2 regions of the Pseudoxanthomonas sp. 68-E7 genome follow, and region 2 is predicted to be linked to the other one. Evidence: riboswitches for the same ligand, from Rfam matches in the RefSeq annotation. Region 2 holds a riboswitch; the other holds the start of a gene.
What was found. A riboswitch is a leader RNA that binds a small molecule or an ion and turns the genes downstream of it on or off. The one in region 2 is predicted to bind glycine.
Positions count from the first base shown of each region.

Region 1 (7,017 bases), on a different contig from region 2:
AGAGCTGATGAAACCGCTCTGATGGTAGACAAGGAAGTCGTCGCCCAGGAATGGCAGGTGGTCACCGAACATTACTAGCAGGGTCGGGCGACCGGAATTCCGGATGTGTCGAACCAGTTGGTTGAAGCCCGTCACCGCGTCGCGTACGCCTGTAGCATATGTGCTGAGCAGATCGACGGCTTCCGGATTCAGTCGTCCTTTCGGTTTTATATTGATGCGCGGTTTGTCCGCATAGCGATGGGAACCATCAAGGTAAGGGCCATGATTCTGCATGCTTACGGCGAAAATGAACTTCGGTGTGTCTCCCTTGTCAAGTTCGTCCGCTATGAAGCGGGACAGCACCGTGTCTTTCACGAATCCCGAACTGGCGCCCTCGAATGAAGCGTTGTCCGTAGACTCGAAGCGCGAGAAACCGAAACGGGGATATGCTTTGTCCCGATTCCAGAAATGGCTGCTATAGGGGTGGATGGCAATCGTTTCGTATCCAAGTGCGTTGAAGTCTGACGCCAGTGTCGGGATAGGGCGGTTGACGTATTGTGCGTACGGAATACTTCCGACAGGCAGATTTGCATTGGACAGCCGGGTGATGAACTCGAACTCTGTGTTGGCGGTATAACCTCCAAAAATGGGAGAGAACAAGTTGCTGCGTGACCCACTCTCAAGCTCGGAGAGCAAGGCATCTGAAAATCCAACACCCGGCAGCAGGGTCGGATCCCACCACGCCTCATTCATGATAACGATGATATCGGGTCGTCCTGATGGCGAAGCTGGCGCGCTGCTCTGGCTTGAAAGCACCCGCCGTATCGCGTCCTCGTTGTATTCAGCAGGTGGAAGGATGAGCGCGGTACTAGCGTTCATCAGCAAACTGAGCAACTGTCCGTTGGCGCGTGTGTTGGCCTCGGGGTCCCAGTTGAAATTGGAAATGCCCAAATGATCCAGCCCAGTCGCCACGGCACTGCCGCGGAAACGGGCATTCTTGAAGTTGTAGTCGGGAAGCGCCGCCAGCATAAGGAAAGATGCGGCGCAGATGGCATGAACAGCCATGCCGGCGGGAGGTGGAAAAGATTTGCGAAATAAATGACGGCGTGCGAGCCATAGTAGCCAGCCACATGCCATGATCAGGACCAAGAAAACCCAGAACGCACCAGTGCCCCAGAGAATTTCGACAACGCCGCGATATTGGCCCGACAACAGGAAATCGCTCGAGTTAATCGAACTGCCAAGTTTTTCGAATTTGATGTGATTGGCAATGGAATAAAGCAGGAAGGCCAATACTCCGGAACCGATGGCAGCGGGAAGCGAAAACAACAATCGCGTACCAGCAATTAACAGGCTCAAATAGCATGCGGAAACAATACTGGGGGTAAGGGTGGTCCTTAGCCAGTCAAACGTATTTCCTGCTCCCCGGTAGATGATTTCCCCAGCCAGAATGGCGAGCCATGCTGCCAACAGGATAATGGCGGCTTCTTTAAGAAAGCAAAGGATCTGCTTGAATTTTAAGAGCAATGGATGTGCTGGGCTCATGTCTTGACGTGCGGCTCGTATCAGCGAGGTTTCCGACTTCTGGTGTGAATAGTACGCGGTGACCGACCATGGCTGTCAGCCCGGGAAAAGAAAAGCCCCGCATCAGCGGGGCTTTTCTCGACAAACTGCAATCAAATTCACATCACGTTCGGCTCGCTGAAGGCTTCCGGTTCGCCGGCGAAGGCTTCCACCGGGATGCAGCTGCAGAACACGTTCTTGTCGCCATGCACGTTGTCCACGCGCGCCACCGGCGGCCAGTACTTCTGCAGCTTGAGGCTGGGCAGCGGGAAGGCGGCCAGCTCGCGCGGGTAGGCGTGGGTCCATTCGCTGGCGCTGACCTGGGTGGCGGTGTGCGGGGCGTGCTTGAGCGGGTTGTCCTCGCGATCCAGGCGGCCGTCCTCGACCGCGCGGATTTCGTCGCGGATCTGGATCATCGCGTCGATGAAGCGATCCAGTTCGTGCTGCGATTCGCTCTCGGTCGGTTCGACCATCAGCGTGCCGGCCACCGGGAAGCTCAGGGTGGGGGCGTGGAAGCCGAAGTCGATCAGGCGCTTGGCCACGTCCTCGGCGCTGATGCCGGTGGCGTCCTTGAGCGGACGCAGATCCAGGATGCACTCATGCGCGACCAGGCCGTTGCGGCCGGTGTACAGAGTCTCGTAGTGCGGGGCCAGGCGCTTGGCGATGTAGTTGGCGTTGAGCAGCGCCACCTGGGTGGCCTTGCGCAGGCCGGCCGCGCCCATCAGGGTGATGTACATCCAGCTGATCGGCAGGATGCTGGCGCTGCCGAAGCTGGCCGCCGACACCATGCCCACGTCGCCTTCGCCGCCCAGCGTGCGCGGCAGGAACGGTGCCAAGTGCGACTTGACCGCGCACGGGCCCACGCCCGGGCCGCCGCCGCCGTGCGGAATGCAGAAGGTCTTGTGCAGGTTGAGGTGGGAAACGTCCGAACCCCACTTGCCCGGCTTGGCCACGCCGACCAGCGCGTTCATGTTGGCGCCGTCGGTGTACACCTGGCCGCCATGCTGGTGGATGATGTTGCAGATCTCCACCACGTCCTCTTCGAACACGCCGTGGGTGGAGGGGTAGGTCATCATGATCGCGGCCAGGCGATCGCTGTACTTCTCGGCGGCGCGGCGGATGTCCTCGACATCGACGTTGCCGTTGCTGTCGCACTTGGTGACCACCACCTGCATGCCGCACATCTGCGCGCTGGCCGGGTTTGTGCCGTGCGCGGATTCGGGAATCAGGCAGATGTCGCGCTTGGCCTCGCCGCGCGAGCGGTGGTAGGCGCGGATGGCCAGCAGGCCGGCGTACTCGCCCTGCGCGCCGGAGTTGGGCTGCAGGCTGACCGAGTCGTAGCCGGTGCATTCGACCAGCATGGCTTCCAGGCCGTCGATCAGTTCCTTGTAGCCCTGCGCCTGGTCGGCGGGCGCCAGCGGATGCAGGTTGCCGAACTCCGGCCAGGTCACCGGGATCATCTCGGCGGTGGCGTTGAGCTTCATGGTGCAGCTGCCCAGCGGGATCATGGTGCGATCCATCGCCAGATCCTTGTCAGCGAGCGCGCGCATGTAGCGCAGCAGCTCGTGCTCGCTGTGGTGGGTGTTGAACACCGGGTGGGTCAGGAACGCGCTGGTGCGGCGCAGGGCTTCCGGAATCAGCGACGGCGCGGTGGCGTCCAGCGCGTCGATGGTCGGCAGGGAGGCGCCGGGATTGGCGAACACGCTCCACAGCGCTTCCACGTCGGCGCGGGTGGTGGTTTCGTCCAGCGAGATGCACAGCGAGCCGTTGCCGCGCACGCGCAGGTTGATGCGGGCCAGTTTGGCGCGGGCCAGGATCGCCTGGGCGGCGTCGCCGGCGTCGATGCACAGGGTGTCGAACGCACTGGCATGCACGGACGCATGGCCGAGCGAGCGCAGGCCTTCGGCGAGGATGGCGGTCAGGCGGGCCACCCGGCTGGCGATGCGGGTCAGGCCTTCCGGACCGTGGTAGACCGCGTACATCGAGGCCATCACCGCCAGCAGCACCTGCGCGGTGCAGATGTTGGAGGTGGCCTTCTCGCGGCGGATGTGCTGCTCGCGGGTCTGCAGGGTCAGGCGGTAGGCGGGATTGCCGTCGGCGTCCACCGACACGCCGATCAGGCGGCCAGGCATGGAGCGCTTGTAGGCGTCGCGGCAGGCCATGAAGGCCGCGTGCGGGCCGCCGAAGCCGAACGGCACGCCGAAGCGCTGGGTGTTGCCGACCACGATGTCGGCGCCCATTTCGCCCGGGGTCTTGAGCAGGGTCAGCGCCAGCAGATCGGTGGCCATGACGAACAGCGCCTGGTGGCCATGGATGATCTCCGCGTCGCGGCCCCATTCCTCCAGCCAGCCGCTGGAGGCAGGGTACTGCACCAGCACGCCGAAGTAGTCGCCGGCGGCCAGCTTTTCATGGAACGCGTCGGTCGACCGCACGATCTCGACGGTCAGGCCGAGCGGTTCGGCGCGGGTCTGCAGCACTTCGATCGTCTGCGGATGGGTATCGCCGGCGACCAGGAACACGTTGGATTTGGACTTGGCCGAGCGCTTGGCCAGGGTCATCGCCTCGGCGGCGGCGGTGGCTTCGTCCAGCAGCGAGGCGCTGGCGATTTCCATGCCGGTCAGGTCGGTGATCATGGTCTGGAAGTTGATCAGCGCTTCCATGCGGCCCTGCGAGATTTCCGCCTGGTACGGGGTGTAGGCGGTGTACCAGGCCGGGTTCTCCAGGATGTTGCGCAGGATCACCTTGGGGGTGTGGGTGCCGTAGTAGCCCTGGCCGATGAAGCTCCTGAACACCTGGTTCTTGTCGGCGACGGCGCGGATCTTGGCCAGCGCTTCCTCTTCGGTCATCGCGGCGGGCAGGGCCAGCGGCGCGGCGGACTTGATGTTGGCCGGGACGATGGCGTCGGTCATCGCCTCCAGCGAGTCGTGGCCGACCACGCGCAGCATGTGCGCGATTTCGGCATCGTTGGGACCGATGTGGCGGGCGATGAAAGCGTCGTGGTGCTCGAGATCGCGAAGCGAGGACGGAGTCTGGGACATGGGCAGGGGCATCCGGAAAAGGCATGAAGCCGGGCGTGCGAAGTGCGCACGTGGGTGCCCCTCTGTCCTTTTGCCTGAGAGTTTGGAAGCGCCGCGGACGAGGTCGCGGGGTGCTTCGTGCCCCTTCGGCGCCGGCGCGTGGCCGATCTCTCCAGAGTGTTTGCAGCGGCGGTGGTATCGGGCCTGAGCGATTACGGGCGTTTGCGCCTTCGGCAGCGGGTTTCCCCGCTTCTCCCACCTGGTCTTGCGGCGCGGATTATAGCCTGCGGCCGCCCGCACCGTCCCGGTTGGCCTTACCATGTCCGGCTCCCCGCGCCGGCATCCCTGTTCATGAATGCGCCCCCCTTCCGACTGCTGCGCCTGGACCACGTGGTCCTGCGTGTCCGCGACCTGGCGGCCATGCGCGCCTTCTATTGCGGGGTGCTGGGCTGCGCCGTGGAGCGGGACCGGCCGGAGCTGGGCCTGCTGCAACTGCGGGCCGGGGAGTCGCTGATCGACCTGGTCCCGGTGGACGGCAAGCTGGGCCGGCTGGGCGGGGCCGCGCCGGGCGCCGGCGGCCGCAATGTCGATCATCTGTGCCTGCGGGTGGAACCCTTCGATCGCGAGGCGCTGGCGGCCTACCTGCAGGCGGCCGGGGCGAACCTGGGCGAGTTCGGCGAGCGCTATGGTGCCGACGGCATGGGGCCGTCCCAGTACCTGGAGGATCCGGAAGGCAACACGGTCGAGCTGAAGGGGCCGCCGACCTCGCCACCGGTGGATCCGTCCGCCGCCGCCGGGAGCGCGCCATGACCGGCGTCCGCAAGCTGCCGTCCAACCGCCGCCTGGCCCTGTTGCTGGGCGGGCTGGCGATGTTCGGCCCGTTCTCCATCGACACCATCTTCCCCGCGTTCAATGCGATGGGTTCGCAGCTGGGCGTGGACAAGCTGGCGATGCAGCAGGTGATCAGCGTGTACCTGCTGACCTATGCGCTGATGAGCCTGGTGCATGGTCCGCTGTCGGACGCGTTCGGCCGGCGCAAGGTGATCCTGGGCGGCCTGTTCGTGTTCCTGCTGGCCTCGATCGGCTGCGCGCTGTCGCAGGACATGGCCACGCTGCTGCTGTTCCGCGCGTTGCAGGGATTCTCCGCCGGCGTGGGCTTCATCGTCGGCCGCGCGGTGATCCGCGACGTGCTGCACGGCGACGACGCGCAGCGGCTGATGAGCCAGGTGTCGATGATTTTCGGCATCGCCCCGGCGATCGCGCCGATCATCGGCGGCTGGATCCTGGGCTGGAGCGCGTGGCCGGTGATCTTCTGGTTCCTGGCCGGCTTCTCGCTGCTGTTGCTGCTGACGGTGGGCGTGTGGTTGCCGGAGACGCATCCGCCGGAAGTGCGGGTGAAGGTCTCGCCGAAGCACCTGCTGCGCGATTACTTCGCCATCGCCCTGAATCCGCGCTTCCAGCGGCTGGCGCTGGCCGGCTCGCTGAGTTTCGGCGGCATCTTCCTGTACATCGCCTCGGCGCCCATTTTCGTGATGGATCGGCTGGGCCTGAACGAGCAGCAGTTCGCCTGGCTGTTCCTGCCCACCATCGGCGGCATGACCCTGGGCGCGTTCGTGTCCGGGCGCGCGGCCGGACGCATCAGCGGCACCCGGTTGACCCGCATCGGCTTCGCCTGCATGGGCGTGTCGACGATCGCCAACATCGCCTACAACGCGTGGGCCGGCGACGCCATCGGCATTCCGTGGGCGGTGTTGCCGATGTGCCTGTCCGCGTTCGGCGTGGCGCTGATCTTCCCGATCCTCACCCTGGCCATCCTCGACATGTATCCGCGCCAGCGTGGCGCGGCCTCGTCGCTGCAGGCCTTCAGCAACCTGCTGATCAACACCATCATCGCCGGCGTGATCTCGGCGCTGCTGAGCCGTCATGGCCTGTGGCTGGCGCTGGGCGCGGGCGTGCTCACGCTGGGCGGTTGGGTGATGTGGCGTTGGGAAGCCCATGTGAGCAAGCGCGCCGAGGCCTGCCCGAAGGAACCCGCGGCGCTGGAACCCACCGATCAAATCTGAGCTTCAATCAAGGAATCCCCGATGTCCACGAATTCAAAGGCCCGCCGCGACGCCAAGAAGCGCAAGGTGATCAAGGCGCGCAACCTGGCCCGCGCGAACGCGCCGGCGATCGAGCCGCATGCCGAACTGCGCAATCCGCAGGGTGATCTGCTGGCCGGTATCGTGCGCCAGGCCGGCGTGTGGGTGCTGGGCATGGACGGCCGCATCGCCGGCAGTTCCGACAGCGCCGCCGAAGTGCTGGCGATGATCAAGCGCGCCGCCGCGTTGCACGAGGCCAACGGCCAGCCGGTGCGCCTGGTCTATTCGGACGAACTGCGCGACACCGCGGTCATCGAAGCCGCGGCGCAGGGCATGAGCCTGGAAGATTTCGAGAAGAAGCTGGAAGCGGACATGCG
Region 1 is NZ_JBYMTI010000006.1:255,165-262,181, forward strand. It holds gene AC3DE2_RS16035 (LTA synthase family protein) at 1-1,524, opposite strand, end outside; gene gcvP (aminomethyl-transferring glycine dehydrogenase) at 1,662-4,580, opposite strand; glycine riboswitch at 4,633-4,745, opposite strand; gene AC3DE2_RS16045 (VOC family protein) at 4,911-5,369, shown strand; gene AC3DE2_RS16050 (multidrug effflux MFS transporter) at 5,366-6,622, shown strand; gene AC3DE2_RS16055 (hypothetical protein) at 6,644-7,017, shown strand, end outside.
Region 1: linked by a shared signal. The riboswitch ahead of gcvP (aminomethyl-transferring glycine dehydrogenase) and the one ahead of AC3DE2_RS00925 (trimeric intracellular cation channel family protein) in region 2 are both predicted to bind glycine.

Region 2 (7,017 bases):
GTGCTGGCGGGACTGTCGGCCAGCGGCTTCCGTGACCTGACCGCCTTCACCGAGGTCATCCAGGACGGCATGCTGGACATGCTGCGCGACGGCGTCCTGCGCAGCGCCTCGTGCACGGGCTTCGCGCTCAGCCCGGAAGCCAACGAGGTGTTCAAGCAGGACATCGGTTTCTATCGCGAGCGCATCGTCATGCGCACGCAGGAGATCTCCAACCATCCGGAACTGGTGCGCCGGCTCGGCTGCATCTGCATGAACGGCATGGTGGAAGCGGACCTGTACGGCAACGTCAATTCCACCCACATCATGGGTTCGCGGATCCAGAACGGCATCGGCGGATCCGGCGACTTCGCCCGCAACGGCTACCTGTCGATCTTCCTCAGCCCCAGCATCGCCAAGGGTGGCAGCATCTCCTCGCTGGTGCCGATGGTCAGCCACGTGGATCACACCGAGCACGACGTCTCGATCATCGTCACCGAACAGGGCCTGGCGGATCTGCGCGGCCTGTCGCCGAAGCAGCGCGCCCGCGTGCTGATTGCCCGCTGCGCGCATCCGGACTACCGCGACCTGCTGACCGACTATTACGAGCGCGCCTTGCATGCCAGCTATGGCCGCCACACGCCGCACCTGCTGCCCGAAGCCTTGTCCTGGCACCAGCGCTGGCTGGATACGGGCAGCATGAAGGGCTGAGGCAGTCCTCCTTCCTCGGAAGGAAGAAAGCACTCGATATTCCCCTACCCGTCATTCGGCGGTCGGGGAGTGTTGCGAGGGCAAGCGTGGAGCTTCCCGCCAGTCTTTCGCCATCGGGAGCCGCTAGCCCTGGGACAGGGCAGGCGCCCGCTCCATGGCCTGAATGGAGCGAGGCCATCGCCGGATTCGATATCCGCCTCGGAACACGACGGCGCCGGATCCAGGGCCGGGCCGCTTCTTGAAAATTCCTGCGGGCGGGTGTGATGTTTCGCGCGCCGGCGCGAATCATGGTGTCGAGGGCGCGAAGTCCGCGCCGGGAAGCCCATGGATACGATCACCCCTACCATCCCCGCCATGACCGCGATCGACGCCCGCACGCCTTCGGTGCGCCGCCGCGACGCTCCTCCGGCATCGTATTCAAGGTTTCCCGCAGCCGTGCATGCCACGTTCAAGACCCTGCCGATCCGGCACGGGGGATCACCGCGCAACATTTGCGCGCCTGCCCGAACGTCGACCAGGCGCGCAGCGGTGCCTGTTCGCCAGGGCGGCGTCGACCTGTTGGCCAGGATGCTTTCACTGGTGCGGGCTCGCCGGAAGATCGACGGCGCCCGGAATGGCGGCAGCCCGCGCGGGGCATTGGCGCAGCTGAAATGAGCTGAAGCGCTTCCAGCGCGTTGAACCGCGCATTCCCGCAATGCCGGCGCCTCCGGCCTCGAACCGAAGTACCTCACCGGCCGCAAGCCCGTCGCATGCGGTGCGGCCCCTTGCATCCCGACCTCGGAGCATTCCATGCCATCCACACCCGTCCCTCCTTCCGGCGAACGCCTGCACGGCCTGGATGCCGTGCGCGCCATCGCCCTGCTGCTCGGCCTGGTCGTGCATGCCAGCATGTCCTGGCTGCCCGGCGCGCAGTACTTCTGGCTCACCCATGATGCGACCCCGAACGCATGGGCCGGATTGGCGTTCTACGTGCCGCACATGTTCCGCATGCTGCTGTTCTTCCTGCTTGCGGGCTTCTTCGCGCGCCTGGCGCACGAACGCATGGGAACCCGGGCATTCATCCGCGATCGCGGGAAGCGCATCGCCATGCCCCTGCTGTCCGGCTGGTTCCCGATGCTGATGGCGATCCTCGCGGTGGCGGCATGGAACGCCTGGCTGGTCAACAACGGAAAGATGCCCGAAGCCCCTCCCACCCCGCCGCTGTCGCCGCGCCATTTCCCGCTCACGCATCTCTGGTTCCTGTACGTGTTGCTGCTGTGCTACATCGCCGCGATGCTGGTGCGTGCCACGCTTGGCCGCAGCGCATTCGTGCAACGCGCCGCCGATGCCGGCGTGCGCCTGTTCGCCTCGCCGATCGGCCCGCTGCTGCTTGCGATACCGCTGGGATCCGCGCTGGCCACGCATGCCTCGTGGTTCGCCTGGTTTGGCATCCCGACACCGGACCAGTCGTTGTATCCCAGCCTGGCGGCGTGGATCGCTTTCGGCAGCGCCTTCGGCCTGGGTTGGCTGCTGCATCGGCAACCGCAACTGTTGCGGGGCTGGGCCGGCCACTGGCCACTGCACCTGGCGATTGCGGTCGTGGCGACCATCGGCTGCATGCTGCACATCGGGCTTGCGCCGCAACTGGTCGCCGCGCCCCGGGACATGGTTACGCTGGCCTACGCGGTGGCCTATTCCATCGCCGGCTGGAGCTGGAGCTTCGCCCTGGTTGGCATGGGGCTGCGCTTCCTGTCCGGACACAGCCGGATTCGCCGCTACCTGGCCGATGCTTCGTACTGGATCTATTTCGCGCACCTGCCGGTGGTGATGGCGATGCAGGTGGCGATGTCGCGCGTGCAATGGCCGTGGTTCGTGGAGTTCCTGGTGGTCTTGTTGGTTTCGATGGCGCTGCTGCTGTCAAGCTACGACCTGCTGGTACGCAACAGCTTCATCGGCGCCTGGCTCAACGGGCGGCGCAAGCCGCGCGGGTTGGAATACCGCTGAAGCGCTGTTGCGGGTTGACGTCCTTCATGACCCTCTTGACCCGCCATTCGGATGTTGAAAGTGAAAAGGAGCGGGTCCCGGCGTGGCAGGTGACGGTGGGTTTGTTTTTGGCGCGGAGAGCAAATCCCCCTCGGTCCCCCTTCTTCGAAGGGGGAGGAAAAGCAGAGCACTTCCAGTGCTCTTTTAGCCCCCTTTAAAAAAGAGGGCGGGCGTCCGCGCAGCGGGCGACGGGGGATTTGCTTTTGGGGCTGAGCACAAATCCCCTCAATCCCCCTTCTCCGAAGGGCGAAGCAAAGGAAGGCGGAGATGCGGCATCCGCGGATGGATGCCATTTTTCCGAACCGCAGCAGGACGCGCGCCTGCCGGCGACTTCGTCAGGAAGCCTCGAACGCCAGGCTGTAACTCACCGCGCCCTGCGGACGACTGCCATCGAAGGTCAGCGCCATGAAGTATTCGGCCGGCGCGCCTTCGTAGCGCAACGCGGCGTCGTGCGCGAATCCGAAGCGCGCGTAGTAACCGGGATCCCCCAGCACCACGCAGCCACCCGCGCCGGCCTGGCGCAGCCGGGCCAAGCCGGCTTCGATCAGCGCGGCACCGACGCCCACGCCCTGTCGATCCGGCGCCACCGCCACCGGTCCCAGTCCGTACCAGCCGGCTGCGCCGTCGTCGATGACCACCGGCGAAAACGCCACATGTCCGATCACCCGGCCGCCCTGTTCCGCCAGCAGCGCCAGGCTCAGTTCGGCGCGCGCGCGCAGGGCGTCGACTATCGCCGCCTCGGTGCCGCTGCTGTGCTCGGCGCCGGCGAAGGCCTCGCTGATCAGGGCGCGGATGGCGGGCAGGTCGGAGGGCGTTTCGGTGCGCAGGGCGTAGGCGATCATGGCGACAGGTGGACGAACGGAGCCGGCATTTTCACATCCGGCTCTGCTAAAGTGCGCGCCGGATGCAGGAGAGTGGAGCCACGCGGCTCCCGCCGAAGGCGCAGGCTCCCATAATCGCTCAGGCCCGGTTGCCGTCGGCAGCCATCCACTGCGTCCACCCACGCCGATCTGGAGAGAGGTCTTCGATGACCCGCCGAAGGGGCAAGCGGCCCACGCCGCCGAACTCTCAGGCAAAAGGACAGCGGGAGCGGCACCGGATTCCGGTCTTGATGCGAGCGCCTTGCCCCGCGCGCCCCTGGCGCGTGGCTGCCGCGTGCGCACCCACGCCGGTTCCGGCCACTTTCCTGCCGGATACCCGACATGTTGCTGTCCCTGATCTACCTCGTCGCCATCACCGCCGAAGCCATGACCGGCGCGCTGTCCGCCGGCCGCCGGCGGATGGATCTGTTCGGCGTCGTCATCATCGCCTCGGTCACCGCGCTCGGCGGCGGTTCACTGCGTGACATCGTGCTGGGCCACTATCCCCTGGGCTGGGTCAAGCATCCCGAGTACCTGGGCTACACGATTGGCGCAGCCATCGTCGCCACCTTCGTCGCCCGCTGGATGCACCACCTGCGCCAGGCCTTCCTGTGGCTGGATGCGCTGGGCCTGGTCGCCTTCACCCTGATCGGCTGCGCGATCGCGCGCGAGGCCGGGCACGCGCCGGTGATCGTGGTGATCGCCGGCATGCTCACCGGCACCTTCGGCGGTGTCCTGCGCGACGTGCTCTGCAATGAAATCCCGCTGCTGTTCCACAAGGAACTGTATGCCAGCGTGTCGCTGCTCACCGGCGCGGCGTATCTGCTCCTGCTGCATGAGGGAGTGAACGAGTCCACCACCACGCTGGGCTGCCTGGGCGGTGGCTTCCTGCTGCGGCTGATGGCGATCCGCTACAACTGGGACGTGCCGAAGTTCGTCTACCGCGACGAAGTCCACTGACCGGCCGCGAGCCCTTCCCCAATAAGCCGCGCAAGCAAATCACACGCGGTGGCAGGAAAGGACATCACCGTGGCGAAGACCTCCGCACCACGCAGGAGCGGCTCCGGGAACTGCGCCGGCGATCCGGAGAGAGGGAGACGGATCGCCTTCGCACCCGGGCCACTCCTGCGGCCCGCGATTTTTCCCGTTACGCCGCCTGCGACACGTTGCGTTCGCGGCGGCGGCGCACCGCGGCCGCCAGTCGTTCCAGCACCGCGACCGAACGATCCCAGCCGATGCAGCCATCAGTGATGCTCTGCCCGTAGGCCAGCGTCTGGCCCGGTACCAGATCCTGGCGGCCGGCGACCAGATGGCTTTCGATCATGGCGCCGATGATGCGGGTCTCGCCGGCCTCGATCTGCGCGGCGATGTCCTCGATGACCGCGGGCTGGTTCTCGGGATCCTTCAGGCTGTTGGCGTGGCTGGCGTCGATCATCAGGCGCGGCGCCAGGCCGGCCTTCGCCAGCACCCGGCTGGCCGCCTCGACGCTGCCGGCGTCGTAGTTCGGCGCCTTGCCGCCGCGCAGGATCACGTGGCAATCCGGATTGCCGGTGGTGGCGGCAATGGCCGATCGGCCTTCCTTGGTGACGGCCAGGAAATGATGCGGATGCGAAGCCGCGTTGACCGCGTCGGCGGCGATCTTCACGTTGCCGTCGGTGCCGTTCTTGAAGCCGACCGGGCACGACAGGCCGGAGGCGAGTTCACGATGGATCTGGCTCTCGGTGGTGCGTGCGCCGATCGCGCCCCATGCCACCAGGTCGGCGATGTACTGCGGCGAGGTGGTGTCCAGGTATTCGCAGCCAGCCGGCAGGCCCAGGCGATTGATGTTGCGCAGCAGGCCGCGCGCCAGGCGCAGGCCTTCGTTGATGCGGAAGCTGCCGTCCAGGCCGGGGTCGTTGATCAACCCTTTCCAGCCCACCGTGGTGCGCGGCTTCTCGAAATACACGCGCATGACGATTTCCAGTTCCCCGCCCAGCGCATCACGCAAGGGGCGCAGGCGCTGCGCGTACTCCATCGCGGCGATGGGATCGTGGATGGAACAGGGACCGATCACCACCGCCAGGCGGTCGTCGCGGCCCTGCAGGATCTCGTGCAGCGCCTGCCGGCTGCGGGTGACGGTTTCGGATACGGCTTCATCGCAGGGCAGTTCCGCGATCACCTCGGCGGGAGGCGTGAGCGGTTCCAGCTTGCGGATGCGCAGGTCGTCGGTATGGGGCGCCATCGGGGAATCTCCAGGTTGTTTGTCTGTTTTCGATGTCGCCAGCCCCGGAAGCAAAAAAGCCGCCAGGTTCGCTGGCGGCTTTCGGGAATGCGTCTGAACGTTTCGTCAGGGTGAGCGCAGTCCTTCCTCCGCCAGCGGCATCGGAAAGTAGTACCAAAAGTAAAAGCTGGCGCGGGCTGCGTTCATGAGGGTGCATTGATAGCACAGGTTTGCCGCGATGCAAAATGTTTCATTTGCAAGCACCCGGCCCTTCCCACTGGAGCAGCCTGCGGTGGCCCAAAGAAAAACCCCGCCTTGCGGCGGGGTTTTCCGGTGTCGCGGTACCGCGTGGAAAGCCGGATCAGAAATCCATGCCGCCCATGCCGCCCATGCCACCGCCCGGCGGCATCGCCGGCTCGTCCTTCTTCGGGGCCTCGGCCACCATCGCTTCGGTGGTGATCATCAGGCCGGCGATGGACGCGGCGTTCTGCAGCGCGGTGCGGGTGACCTTGGTCGGATCCAGGATGCCGAACTCGACCATGTCGCCGAACTCGCCGTTGGCGGCGTTGTAGCCGAAGTTGCCCGAACCGTCCTTGACCTTGTTGACGATCACGGAGGGCTCTTCGCCGGCGTTGGTGACGATTTCGCGCAGCGGGGCTTCCATCGCGCGCAGGGCGATCTGGATGCCGTGGGTCTGGTCTTCGTTGATGCCCTTCAGGCCTTCGATGGCGGCCTTGGCACGGATCAGGGCGACGCCGCCGCCCGGGACCACGCCTTCCTCGACGGCCGCACGGGTGGCGTGCAGGGCGTCTTCGACGCGCGCCTTCTTTTCCTTCATCTCGACTTCGGTGGCGGCACCGACCTTGATGACGGCCACGCCGCCGGCCAGTTTGGCCACGCGCTCCTGCAGCTTCTCGCGGTCGTAGTCCGAAGAGGTCTCTTCGATCTGCGCCTTGATCTGCTTGATGCGGGCTTCGATGGCGGCGGTGTCGCCGGCGCCGTCGATGATGGTGCTGTTCTCCTTCGAGACCTGCACCTTCTTGGCGCGGCCCAGATCCTTGATGGTGGCCTTCTCCAGCGACAGGCCCACTTCCTCGGAGATCACGGTGCCGCCGGTCAGCACGGCCATGTCTTCCAGCATCGCCTTGCGACGGTCGCCGAAGCCCGGGGCCTTCACGGCCACGACCTTGACGATGCCGCGGATGGTGTTGACCACCAAGGTGGCCAGCGCTTCGCCTTCCACTTCCT
Region 2 is NZ_JBYMTI010000001.1:192,633-199,649, reverse strand. It holds gene scpC (succinyl-CoA:acetate CoA-transferase ScpC) at 1-687, shown strand, start outside; gene AC3DE2_RS00940 (hypothetical protein) at 1,012-1,341, shown strand; gene AC3DE2_RS00935 (acyltransferase family protein) at 1,477-2,670, shown strand; gene AC3DE2_RS00930 (GNAT family N-acetyltransferase) at 3,045-3,551, opposite strand; glycine riboswitch at 3,607-3,695, shown strand; glycine riboswitch at 3,710-3,801, shown strand; gene AC3DE2_RS00925 (trimeric intracellular cation channel family protein) at 3,912-4,529, shown strand; gene AC3DE2_RS00920 (3-deoxy-7-phosphoheptulonate synthase) at 4,717-5,790, opposite strand; gene groL (chaperonin GroEL) at 6,131-7,017, opposite strand, start outside.